3 regions of the Mesorhizobium sp. 2RAF45 genome follow, and region 1 is predicted to be linked to each of the others. Evidence: riboswitches for the same ligand, from Rfam matches in the RefSeq annotation. Region 1 holds a riboswitch; each other region holds the start of a gene.
What was found. A riboswitch is a leader RNA that binds a small molecule or an ion and turns the genes downstream of it on or off. The one in region 1 is predicted to bind cobalamin.
Positions count from the first base shown of each region.

Region 2: linked by a shared signal. The riboswitch ahead of AB4Z43_RS02900 (DUF1636 family protein) and the one ahead of AB4Z43_RS11805 (aromatic ring-hydroxylating oxygenase subunit alpha) in region 1 are both predicted to bind cobalamin.
Region 3: linked by a shared signal. The riboswitch ahead of AB4Z43_RS13340 (DUF1636 family protein) and the one ahead of AB4Z43_RS11805 (aromatic ring-hydroxylating oxygenase subunit alpha) in region 1 are both predicted to bind cobalamin.

Region 1 covers NZ_JBFRGG010000003.1:488,331-492,418, reverse strand. The annotation lists gene bglA (beta-galactosidase BglA) at 1-128, shown strand, start outside; gene AB4Z43_RS11825 (ABC transporter ATP-binding protein) at 160-1,272, shown strand; gene AB4Z43_RS11820 (DUF680 domain-containing protein) at 1,358-1,594, opposite strand; gene AB4Z43_RS11815 (DUF680 domain-containing protein) at 1,662-1,865, opposite strand; gene AB4Z43_RS11810 (DUF680 domain-containing protein) at 1,938-2,135, opposite strand; cobalamin riboswitch at 2,632-2,832, shown strand; gene AB4Z43_RS11805 (aromatic ring-hydroxylating oxygenase subunit alpha) at 2,947-4,088, shown strand, end outside.
Region 2 covers NZ_JBFRGG010000001.1:581,727-585,814, forward strand. The annotation lists gene AB4Z43_RS02895 (winged helix-turn-helix domain-containing protein) at 186-1,385, shown strand; cobalamin riboswitch at 1,415-1,619, shown strand; gene AB4Z43_RS02900 (DUF1636 family protein) at 1,659-2,087, shown strand; gene cobW (cobalamin biosynthesis protein CobW) at 2,090-3,127, shown strand; gene cobN (cobaltochelatase subunit CobN) at 3,146-4,088, shown strand, end outside.
Region 3 covers NZ_JBFRGG010000004.1:71,577-75,664, reverse strand. The annotation lists gene AB4Z43_RS13345 (ABC transporter ATP-binding protein) at 1-355, opposite strand, end outside; gene AB4Z43_RS13340 (DUF1636 family protein) at 352-819, opposite strand; cobalamin riboswitch at 842-1,047, opposite strand; gene AB4Z43_RS13335 (class I SAM-dependent methyltransferase) at 1,257-1,904, opposite strand; gene AB4Z43_RS13330 (DMT family transporter) at 2,192-3,151, shown strand; gene AB4Z43_RS13325 (substrate-binding domain-containing protein) at 3,279-4,088, opposite strand, start outside.

The DNA of each region.
Region 1 (4,088 bases):
AGCCGGCCAAGGTTGACCTTGGCGGCCGATCCCTGCAACCTTTGCCGGGACATGGGTTTTCGGGGCAGGCGAGCACCGGTTCGATCGAGCTTGGCGGCTACGCCGCCTGGTTCGGACGCATAGACTGAAATCTTTGAGGAAATCACTGGGAGGACACCAATGGCCGATGTCAATTTGAGACAAGTGAAGAAGTCCTACGGCAATCTCAACATTCTCCACGGCATCGACCTCGATATCAAATCGGGCGAGTTCATCGTCTTCGTCGGCCCGTCGGGCTGCGGCAAGTCGACCTTGCTGCGCTCGATCGCCGGGCTCGAGGAAATCACGTCGGGCGAACTCAAGATCGATGGCGACGTGGTCAACGACGTTCCGCCGTCCAAGCGCGGCATCGCCATGGTGTTCCAGTCCTACGCGCTCTATCCGCATATGACGGTCTACGACAACATGGCGTTCTCGATGAAGATCGGCAAAGAGAACAAGGCCGAGATCGACCGCCGCGTTCGCCAGGCGGCGGAAATCCTGCAATTGACCAAATATCTCGACCGGCTGCCCAAGGCGATGTCGGGCGGACAGCGCCAGCGTGTCGCCATCGGCCGCGCCATCGTGCGCAATCCGAAGGTGTTCCTGTTCGACGAGCCGCTGTCGAACCTTGACGCGGCGCTACGCGTCGCCACGCGCATCGAGATCGCCAAGCTCAAGGAATCGATGCCCAACACGACGATGATCTACGTCACCCACGACCAGGTCGAAGCGATGACGCTGGCCGACCGCATCGTGGTGCTGAAGGACGGCCATGTCGAACAGGTCGGCACGCCGATGGACCTTTACAAGAAGCCCGGCAACCTGTTCGTCGCCCAGTTCATCGGCTCGCCGGCCATGAACATCCTGCCGGCAACCATCGACAAGACCGGCAACCCGACCGTCGTCAACCATGTCGGCGGCCGCAAGGCGACGGTGCCGATCACGACGCCGGCCTCGGCCAAGGGCGCGGCGGTCAGTTTCGGCGTGCGGCCGGAAGACCTGATGATTGCCAGCGGCGCGGACTATCTGTTCGAGGGAACGGTCGACTATGTCGAGCAGCTCGGCGAGGTCCAGCTGGTCTATATCGATATCGGCCGCGCCGACCTGCCGCTGGTGACCAAACTGCCGGGCAATGTCGAGGTCAAGCGCGGTTCGACATTGCGGCTGAGCGCCAATGCCGAGGACCTGCATATCTTCGATGCGGACGGACATTCCTTCGCGCTGCAAAAGCCGGAAGCAAAAGCGGCTTGAGGCCGCCGGTCCTGCTGGGTCAAGGCAACAAAAAAGAGCGGCGGGCCAGGCCCGCCGCTCTTTTTTTGGAGATCAGCTTCGGCTGTTAACGGCCGAAGAGGTTCCGGTCGCTGCCCTGAGGAGCGGACTTCTGCACGTCGCCCGACGAATTGAGCAGCTTGTAGACGGGCGAGCCGCTCTCGCGGATCGAAGCCGTACGCGAGTTGTCGACCGAAGTTGCGGCGGGCTGGTTGGCGCCATTGGAGCCATAGTTGTCGCTGCCCGCGAAAGCGCTGCCGGAGATGGCCAGAACGGCGGCGGCAGCAAGGATGAGCTTGTTCATGTTAGTCTCCTGAATTTCTGGATTTCACGGGAATGGCCGGCATCGCCGCCATTTCCGTGAACCGGCATTACTTGCCGAAGAGGTTGCGGTCGGCGCCCTGCTGAGCAGGCACCTGGGTGGCCGGAGCCGACTTGTCGACCGAAGCCGTGTAGGAATGGTCGACCGCAGCGGCCGGCTGGTTGGCACCGTTGGAACCGTAGTTATCGCTGCCAGCGAAGGCACTGCCGGAAATGGCCAGGACGGCGGCGGCAGCAAGGATGAGCTTGTTCATGTTAGTCTCCTGAGTTTCTCAAGATCGGCCAGAGCGGCGGGCGAAAAGCCCGCCATTAGCCGGGACCCGTTGTTAGTTATTGCCGAAGAGGTTGTGATCTGCGCCCTGGGCAGGCGTCTGAGCAGCCGGTTCCGACTTCTTGGTCGAAGCGGTGTACGAGCTGTCGACAGTCGTGGCTGCGGCGGCATTCGAACCGTAGTGGTCGCTACCAGCGAAGGCGCTGCCGGAAATGGCCAGAAGGGCGGCGGCAGTGAGAACAATCTTTTTCATTTTTAGTACTCCAGTATTTTTTCCGTCCGTCTAGCGGCGTGTCTTGGGATTGAAATCGCGTCGTTCGGACAGCCCCGATGTGGGAAAGCCAGATCGCCGTTTCCAATCACGAAGTTGTTCCGTGTGGACCAAGAATCCACCACTTGAAATTGTGCCAGAGGTTTCCTTGCCATAAATTTTTCTTCTTGATATCAATCACTTAATAAAAGCCAGCCGCAAGATCACAGACTGTATCGGAGGTCCAGTGTTCACACCGTCCTGCACGCACCGTCAACAGAAACGAACCGTTCGGTTCGATTTTAGAATCCTCTAATAGTCACTTTTCGAAACCGTTAACCTTTTTTTGCCCCTGTTCCGGGTCGATTTTGACAGCCAGTACAGCTATCGGCGACGACGATTTTCGTGACCGCTGTCCGCGCCCAGATCGTTGCGCATGCGTGTCGCGCCGCATGGATGCGATGTCGCTTTCATGCCGATGTCGCAAACGCCGTCGTGATTAGATCATGTCATCTCAGGTGCCGCTTCGTGACGACGGGGCGGAGAATTGGGAAGCCGGTCAAAATCCGGCGCTGCCCCCGCAACGGTGGTGGAGTTCAAGTCGCAACGGGAGACCACTGGGCGAAAGCCTGGGAAGGTGTCGCGACCGTCCGCAAGGACACTCCAGAGCCCGGAAACCAGCCCGAGATTTTTGAACTCGACTGATCGCGGTGGGCGGTCAAGAGGCGGATGGCGCGCGCCCGGCTTTCGCCGGCCTGCGTCTCATCCTTCCTCAATCACCACCAGTTCAGTCCTTGAAGTATGAGGACAGGACATGGATGCGCGCAACGATATGCTGAGGCTCTTGAACAGCCGCAGAGAGGGCTTCTCGCTCGAGCAGCCCTTCTATACCGATCCCGATTTCTTCAAGCTCGACATGGAGCTGATCTGGTATCGCGACTGGCTGTTCGTCGGCCATGATTGCGAACTGCCCAAGCCCGGCAGCTTCATCACCGTGCAGATCGGCGACTATCCGGTCGTGCTGGTGCGCGATCAGCAGGGCAAGATCAACGCTTTCCACAATTCCTGCCGCCACCGCGGTAGCCGCGTCTGCAACACCGACAAGGGCATGGCCGCCAAGCTGGTCTGCCCCTATCACCAATGGACCTATGAGCTGGACGGAAGGCTGCTGTTTGCCCGCCAGATGGCCGACGGTTTCGACAAGAGCCAGTTCGGCCTGAAGCCGGTCGCCTGCGAAAGCGTGGCCGGCTATATCTTCATCTGCCTGGCCAAGGAACCCGCCGACTTCTCGCCGATGCGGGCGATGATCGAACCCTATCTCAAGCCGCACCGGCTCAGCGAAGCCAAGATCGCCTTCGAGAGCACGATCGTCGAGAAGGGCAACTGGAAGCTCGTCTGGGAAAACAACCGCGAGTGCTACCACTGCGCCGGCAATCACCCGGAGCTGTGCAAAACCTTCCCGGAAGCCCCGACGGTGACCGGCGTGCAAGGCGCCGACAGCGATCCGGAGATGCTGGCACACTGGGCCAAATGCGAAGCGGCCGGCCTGCCGAGCAAGTTCCGCATAGATCCGGCCGGGCAATACCGCGCCACCCGCGCGCCGCTGCTGCGCGATGCGGTCAGCTACACGATGACCGGCAAGCGGGCGGTGAAGAAGAACCTGTCCGACAGCGTCTCCGCCGACCGCATCGGTTCCTTGCTGCTCTATCACTATCCGACGACGTGGAACCACATTCTGGGCGACCACGCCGTCACCTTCCGCGTGCTGCCGATCAGCGCCACGGAAACCGCGGTGACGACCAAATGGCTGGTTCACAAGGATGCGGTCGAGGGTGTCGACTACGATCTTGCCGAACTCACCCATGTCTGGACCGAGACCAACGACCAGGATCGCCGCATCGTCGAGGAAAACGCCTTCGGCATCCAGTCGCCGGCCTATGAACCCGGCCCCTATTC
Region 2 (4,088 bases), on a different contig from region 1:
AAACCTTGTTCAAAACGCCGACCTGGACGGCATATCCGGACAAACTGGTCCGATCCGCTCTTGTTTGATTTCCTTCGTTTTTTACTCCACTTTTCTCTCCTGACAGGGTTGCCGCTAAAACCCTGCTAGCATGGGCTGGAATCACCCGTCAGACCCACAGCAGAAGCGCCCAGAGTGATACCTGCATGAAGGAAAAAATCTCGCTTGCCATGGCCCGGCGCATCGCGCTCGCCGCACAGGGGTTTCTCGATCCCCGCCCAAATGGCACACCCGATCGCCGCCACTTCGCCCGCGTGCTCTCGCGCACCGGCCTGCTGCAGATCGATTCCGTCAGCGCGGTGGTGCGCGCTCACTATATGCCGCTCTATTCGCGCCTTGGCCCCTACCCGCTCGCTCTGCTCGACAACGCCGCCGTGACGCGCAAGCGCACGGTGTTCGAATACTGGGCGCATGAGGCTTCCTTCCTGCCGGTCGAGACCTACCCGCTGATGCGCTGGCGCATGCAGCGAGCCGAGCAGGGCGACGAGATGTATCTGGGCCTGGCCAAATGGGGCCGCGAGCACGCCGCCTATATAGAAGAGATCTACCGCGAGGTCGCTGCGCGCGGCCCGATCGCCGCTTCGGCGCTGGAAGGTCAGAAAGGTTCGGGCGGCTGGTGGGGCTGGAGCCATGCCAAGCATGCCTTCGAATGGCTGTTCTGGGCCGGGCGCATCACCACGGCGCACCGCCGCGGCTTCGAGCGCTTCTATGATTTGCCCGAGCGCGTGCTGCCGCAGGCGATCCTCGACCTGCCCGTGCCGCCAGCCGAGGACGCGCACCGCGAATTGCTGCGCATTTCTGCCCGCGCCCATGGCGTGGCGACATCAGGCGACCTGCGCGACTACTTTCGGCTATCGCCGGCCGACATGAAAGGCCGGCTGGAGGAACTGGTCGAGCTGGGCGAATTGCTGCCGGTGCGTGTCGAGGGCTGGGACAAGCCGGCCTACCTTCATAAGGACGCCCGCCTGCCCCGGAAAATCGAGGCCCGCGCACTGTTGGCGCCGTTCGACCCGGTCGTCTTCGAGCGCTCGCGCTCGGAGCGGCTGTTCGATTTCCACTACCGCATCGAGATCTACACGCCGGCTGAGAAGCGCCAATACGGCTATTACGTCCTGCCCTTCCTGCTCGGCGACCGGATCGTCGCCCGCGTTGACCTCAAGGCTGACCGGCCGGCCAGCGTCCTGCGCATCCACGCCGCCTACGCCGAACCCGGCGCGCCACCTGAAACCGCCGCGCAACTCTTCGAGGAACTGCAGCAGATGCAGGGCTGGCTTGGCCTTGAACGCATCGAAGTGACACCCGCCGGCGATCTGGGTCCGGCGCTCGCCGACATCGCCATGTCGTAGCCGCGCGTTGACACCGCTGCCTGCAAAAGCCTAAATCCGCTCCAGACGGTCCCTTGCCCGCAACGGCAGGGGCTAAGAGGGAATGCGGTGCGGGATTTCGATCTCAAATCCGCGGCTGTCCCCGCAACTGTAAGCGAAGAGCCAAGGCCGAAAGCCACTGGGACGTTCCCGGGAAGGCGGCACCCAAGGCGATGACCCGCGAGCCAGGAGACCTGCCGTCTGCGACAAAAGAATCCGATCGCCCGGCGGGTTTCCGGGCAAGGAGCCCGGTTTTTGGACCAGAACAGCAGTTTTTCGGCTGGCACAGCGGACAATTCGTCCGCCGACGGCGATGCCTTGGCCGGCGTCACCGTCATCGTCTGCGCCTCCTGCCGCGACGAGACCGGCTCCGACGCCCATCCCCGCGCCGGCGAACTGCTAGCCGAAGACACGCGCCAAGCCGCTGCAGGCGATGACATCCGCATCCGCACGGTCGAGTGCCTCGGCAATTGCAAGCGCCGGCTGAGCGCCGCGATCCTGCGCGACGGCTGCTGGAGCTATGTCTTCGGCGACCTGAGCGCGACCAGCGGCGCCGACCTCGTCACCGGCGCCAAACTCTTCGCCACCTCGACCGACGGCCTCATTCCATGGCGCGGTCGGCCTGATTCTCTCAAGCGCGGCCTCGTTGCCCGCATTCCTCCCCTCAACCTGCTGAAGGATTGATCATGAGCGCTTCCGTCACCCGCGTCCCCTGCACCGTCGTCACCGGCTTCCTTGGTGCCGGCAAGACGACGCTGGTCCGCCATCTCCTGGAAAACGCCGGCGGCAAGCGCATTGCCATCATCGTCAACGAGTTCGGCGACATCGGCATCGACGGCGAGATTTTGAAGGGCTGCGGCATCGACACCTGCCCGGAGGAAAACATCGTCGAACTGGCCAATGGCTGCATCTGCTGCACCGTGGCCGACGATTTCGTGCCGGCGCTCGACCAGATCCTGTCGCTCAACCCCAAGGTCGATCACATCCTGATCGAGACCTCGGGCCTGGCCCTGCCCAAGCCGCTGGTCCAGGCATTCCAGTGGCCGACGGTGAAGAGCCGCGTCACCGTCGATGGCGTCATCGCCGTGGTCGACGGTCCCGCACTGGCCGAAGGCCGGGTCGCCAACGACATGGACGCCTTGCAGGCGCAGCGCGCGCAAGATGAGAGCCTCGACCATGACGACCCGGTCGAGGAACTGTTCGAGGACCAGATCGCCTGCGCCGACCTGATCATCCTGTCGAAGAGCGACCTGATGGATGCCGCCGGTTCGGCCCGCGCCAACGCCATCATCGGCGAACACTCCGCCCGTGCCGTGAAGATCGTGCCGACCTCGCATGGCAAGGTCGATCCCTCCGTGCTGCTCGGGCTCGGCCTCGCCGTCGAGGACGACATCGAGAACCGCAAATCCCATCATGACGGCGCCTTCGACCACGAGCATGACGACTTCGACACCTTCATCGTCGACATTCCCTCGATCGCCAATCCGGATGAGCTGGCACAACGCGTCGCGGCCGCCGCCGAACAGGAAAACGTGCTGCGCGTGAAAGGCTTCGTCGAGGTCGGCGGCAAGCCGATGCGGCTCTTGCTGCAGGCCGTCGGCCCGCGCGTCAATCATTACTATGACCGCGCCTGGACCGCCGAGGACGACCGCCGTTCGCGCCTGGTCGTCATCGGCCTCAAGGGGCTGAACCGCCCGGCAATCGAGCGTATACTCGCCGGCTGATTTCAGACACGGGCCGCGATGCATATCCTCACCACGACCTCCGCCTCGCTCGACGATCTCGCCGAGCCGGTCGATCTGCGGCAGACGCCGGCGGATATCGTGGGCCTGTCCTTCACCGACAGCGACCTCGCCGGACTGGCGGCCGCCTGGAAGGCGGATGCCGGCCGTTTGCCCTCGATGCGGCTGGCGGCGCTTCGCGACCTGCGCCACCCTATGTCCGTCGACCTCTGGGTCGACAGCGTCGCCCGCCACGCCAAGATCATCCTGGTACGCATCCTCGGCGGCTACGACTGGTGGCGCTACGGCTGCGACCAGCTGGCCTCGACCGCTCGGGAACGCGGCATAAAACTGGCGCTGCTGCCCGGTGAAAGCCATGACGAGGATATCAGGCTGATCGAAGCCTCGACCCTGCCGCGCTGGGAATTGGACGCCCTGCTCGGCTATTTCCGCGAGGGCGGCCCGGCCAATATGGGCGCGCTGGTGCAGCGGCTGGCCAGGCTGGCTGGGCAGGACGCGGCCGTTGTTGAGCCGGTGGCGGTGCCGAAGGCCGGCTACTACGAGCCAGGCCGCGGCGTCGTCCCCCTCGCCCTTGAGGGAGAGGGAAAGGTCGTGCCCATTCTCTTCTACCGCTCGATGCTGCTGGCCGCCGACGTCGCACCCATCGACGCCCTTTTCGACGCGCTGCGGCAGCGCGGCATGACGCCTGTCCCCATCTTCGTCTCCGGCCTCAAAGACCCGACATCCCTGGCCTTCGCGGAAACCGCCATCGCCAAGCTCAGACCCGTTGCCATCATCGCCGCGACCGCCTTCGCTTCCGGCGCCGAACCCGGCGTTGAAACCCTGTTCGACCGCGCCGGCGTGCCCGTTTTCCAGGTCATCGTCGCCACCACCCGCCGCGACATCTGGGAGAATAACCAGCGTGGCCTGGCGCCCGCCGACCTCGCCATGCATGTCGTGCTGC
Region 3 (4,088 bases), on a different contig from region 1:
TGTCGCGCTCCTCGCTCCTGCGCCTTAGTCCGGCATGCGGGACGCGGCCGAGCTCGACATAGTCGATCACCGCCAGCCGCGGGTCCGGCTGGTCGGTCTGGCCGACAACGGCGACGTGCAGGGCCCGCTCGGCGGTCGAGATCCTGTCCAGGCGGCGCCCGCCAAGCTTCACCTCGCCGGAACTTGGCCTGAGCATGCCCGACAGCATGCGCAGCAGCGTGGTCTTGCCGGCGCCATTGGGGCCGATGATGGCAAGGCGATCGCCTGTGGCCACCGACAGGCTGACGGCGTGGACCAGGTCGCGGCCATTCGCCGTCGCGCAGAGTTCGCGGGCTTCGAGAAGCGGCGTTGTCATCGGCTGTTGCCCTCAACCTTGGCCGGTCCGGGAATACGAGCCAGCGTCTTGCCCGGCAGCCGCGGCGGACGCTGTCCGGAATTGCACCAGCCGTCGGCAAGCGAGGCGTAAAGCCTGGCAAATCGCACGAGATCGCCGGCGTCGGCCTCGGCGTCGATGCAGCCGAAGAGATAGGAAGCCTTGCCTGGCGCCTGGAAGGCCACGGTCAGCGGCCGCGCACAGCCCGCCATGCATTCGACGCCTTCGATCGTGAAGCCATGCGCCACAGCGGGTTCCTGGCAGGCCGCGAGCCGGGAGCGCAGATCGGCACACAGGCTTTCGCCCGACCTGATGCCGGTCGGGATGTCACGGCAAAGCGTGCACACGATGATGCGATGATCGATGGCGCCGTCCAACTTTCCGTCACTTTCCAAAACTAGCGACGGAAGGATGCTGGCGAGCCGGACGACAAGACCGACGTCCACGTCTCCTCCCGGCACACCCCGTCCGGTCAACTCGGTGATGGCAGGTCTCCTGGCTCGCGGGTCTCAGCGCAATCCTGCCTTCCCAGCCTTGCCGGCCAGTGGCACGTCGGATCTTGCTCACCGCTTACAGTTGCGGGGGCAGCCACGGTCTCGACCTCTGCGGGTCTCACCGTGTTCCCTTTTCACCCCTTGCCTTTCGGCGCGGGGACCATCACGCACCCACCGTAGATTTCCATCGATCGCATCGCAATGGGTTTTTTGCGATGTCGCTGCGCTGCGTAGAATATGTAATAACATTACTTTGAAGCGATATTTCTCGACGATGTCAACCCCTGTCCTCGCGCAATAAGTCTTCGGCGGTACCTCGGTTTTCAGCCGCGAGTGGTCACCAGGCAGGAGGCATGACACCTGGCCGCGGTCGCCGAGGGAAACCGGCGCTACAGCTTTCTAAAAAAGCCTGACAGAATATTTGGACCCGCTTCGCCTGGCCGCAGTCTGATCCCGTCTTCAAAGCAATTCAGCGTCACGCATTCGAAGCCGTAATGCGCGAGGAGCGCCACCAGCGAGTCACGGTCGAAATGGTGCAGGTGCTCGTTGGGCAGACGCATGCGCCACGTCCGGAACCACGCATCGCCATCGGCGCCGAGTTCACGCCAGCGGCAATAAGGGACGGCGATGGCCAGGTGGCGGGTCTGAAGGCGGGCGAGGAAACCCAGATCCGGAATGTGCTCGAGCACGTCGAACATGGCGACGAGATCCCACGAGCCGGCGAGCGCCTCGTCCCAATCGACAAAGCGGACGCCCTCGGGCAGCGGAAATTTGGTGATGTCGCAGCCGGCACAGTCGGCAACCCCGGTAATCTTGGCGGCCTCAATGAAGGTGCCGGTGCCATAGCCAATCTCCAACACGGACCGCGGTATCTCACCGGTGATCCCCAGCACCCAGCCAAGCCGCTGATAGCCGAGCTTGATGGTCCGGTCGCTCAGATCCTCGTAATAGGAAATGTATTGCTTGTCGTATGTGATCGGCGTGGCGTCGATCTGGTGGATCACGCCGAAGCGGTCGAGGTTGTAGTTGTCTAGCATTCGCGGCGCCCCCGGGATTTCGAATGCTTATATGGCGGAGTTGAACGCAAGGTAAGCAGTTGGGGCGGGATGCCAAATTCTGGCAGGAGCGCGACCAGAACTAAATGTCACATTTGGGTCGACTGCCAACCGCCACTGCCAGGCTATGCAACGCGAAAAGCTGACACGCGACCTCCCGATACCAAAGTAAAAGCGTACGCGACCTCACCCTTCAAAACGGATGCATGACCCAACGACGCAGGTTATGTTACCCCGTCGGCAGACGTCATCGAAGGGGAGGACATGACATGCAGGCAATGCCGATAGCGCATCAAGCCGCGCAACCCGCGGTCGGCCCCATATCCTCCTTGACCGGCTATCCGGCCGCCATCCTGTGCTGGCTGCTTTCGGCTGGTGTCTATATCGCGGCCAAATGGGTGGCGCCTGAAATGCCGCCCTGGGGCCTCTGCTTTTGGCGGCTGACGCTTGCCTGCGCCATCCTACTGCCGATTGTGCACCGTCATCACGACGCCATGATTGGGCTTTTGCGAACTCGCGCCTTGGAGGTCGTCGCCGTAGGGGCGATCGGCCTCACCCTATGCCAGGGTATGATCTACCATGGCCTCAACGACACCAACGCCACCACGGCCGGCATCATCATGGCGCTTTCGCCTGTCATGACGATGGTGCTCGCGCGTTTCGTGCTTGGCGAACCGCTCGGATTGTGGAAGTCGCTTGGCGCGCTGGTTGCGCTCGCCGGAATGATTTTCATCGTTGCCCACGGGAACCTGACGGCGCTGCTGCAACTCGAGTTCAACGCCGGCGAGTTGTGGATCGTCGGCAGCGCGTTCTGCTGGGGCCTGTACACCGTGCTTTTGCGCCGTGCCAAATTCGGCATCGAACTCCTGCCGATGGTCGTGCTGCTGCTCGGCGCCGGTGCGCTGGTCGCGTTGCCTTTCCATTTGTGGGAATTGTTCAACGACGCACGCTCCGCCATGGACGTCCACAGCATTCTCGCGCTCGCCTATCTGGCAGGACCCGGCGGCGCCTTGATGTACTATCTCTACAACAAAAGCGTGGAAACACTCGGCGCGAGTCGGGCGAGCATGCTGCTCTACCTGCAGACGGTGTTCGTCGCCATGCTTGCCTATCTGCTGCTCGGCGAGGAATTGCACGATTACGATCTGGTCGGTGCGGCCTTCATTGTCGCCGGCATCATACTCGCCACCGTGGTCAAACCCAGGCCAGCTCAACCACGCGTGGCGTAGAAATCTATAGCCGCGCGAATGACCGAAGTGCGCCATGAAGTTGCCATTCTTCGGCAGGCCCTCCCAAAACGAACAAGGCCCCTTCCGGGGCCTTGCGCATCAAGTTCAATGCCGGGCTCTCCGGCCCTCACTTCCCCATCAGTTGCTTGGCGTTCTCCGCCGTGATCGCGGTCGTTTCCACCGTCACCGTTGGTTCCACCGAAGTCGCGCAGTCGAGCAGGATCTTCTTCGACATCTCGATCGCTTCCTTGGCGCCCGTCGGATAGGTGAAGGTCGCCGCCCAGTCGCCTTTTGCGACGGCCTCGATGCCGCCGGCCGGTCCGGGCAGGCCGTCGGTGCCGATGATCTTGACGTCCTTGCCAGCTCCCTTGGCGGCAAGCAGCGCGCCGGCCGCCATCATGTCGTTGGAGGCATAGAGCACCTTGATGTCGGGATGCGCCTGCAGCATGGCGGCAAAGGCGGTCTGGGCTTTGTCCGGCACCCAGTCGGCGGCCTGCTCGGCGACGACCTGGATCTTGGCATTCTCCTTGACGCCGTCCTTGAAGCCGTTCAGCCGCTCAACCGCCGGCGTCGAGCTCGGCAAGCCTTCCAGCACCGCCGCCTCGCCGCCATCCGGCAGCAAGGTCTTGGCGGTGTATTTGCCGGCCTCGAGCGCGATCTTGTAATTGTCGCCGCCGATGAAGGCGGTGTAGTCCTTGCCGGGATCGCCGACCGTCTTGCGGTCGAGCTCGATGACCGGGATGCCGGCATCCATGGCGCGTTTCACCGCCGGCGTCAGCGGTGCCGCCTCGAAGGGCGAGATCAGCAGCAGATCGACCTTCTGGGTGATGAAATTGTCGACCTGCGAGGTCTGCGTGTTGACGTTGCCGGCGCCGTCGGCGATCTGCAGCGTGAAGCCCGGCACGGCCTTGGCCGCCGCGGTCAGCTCGTCATTGAC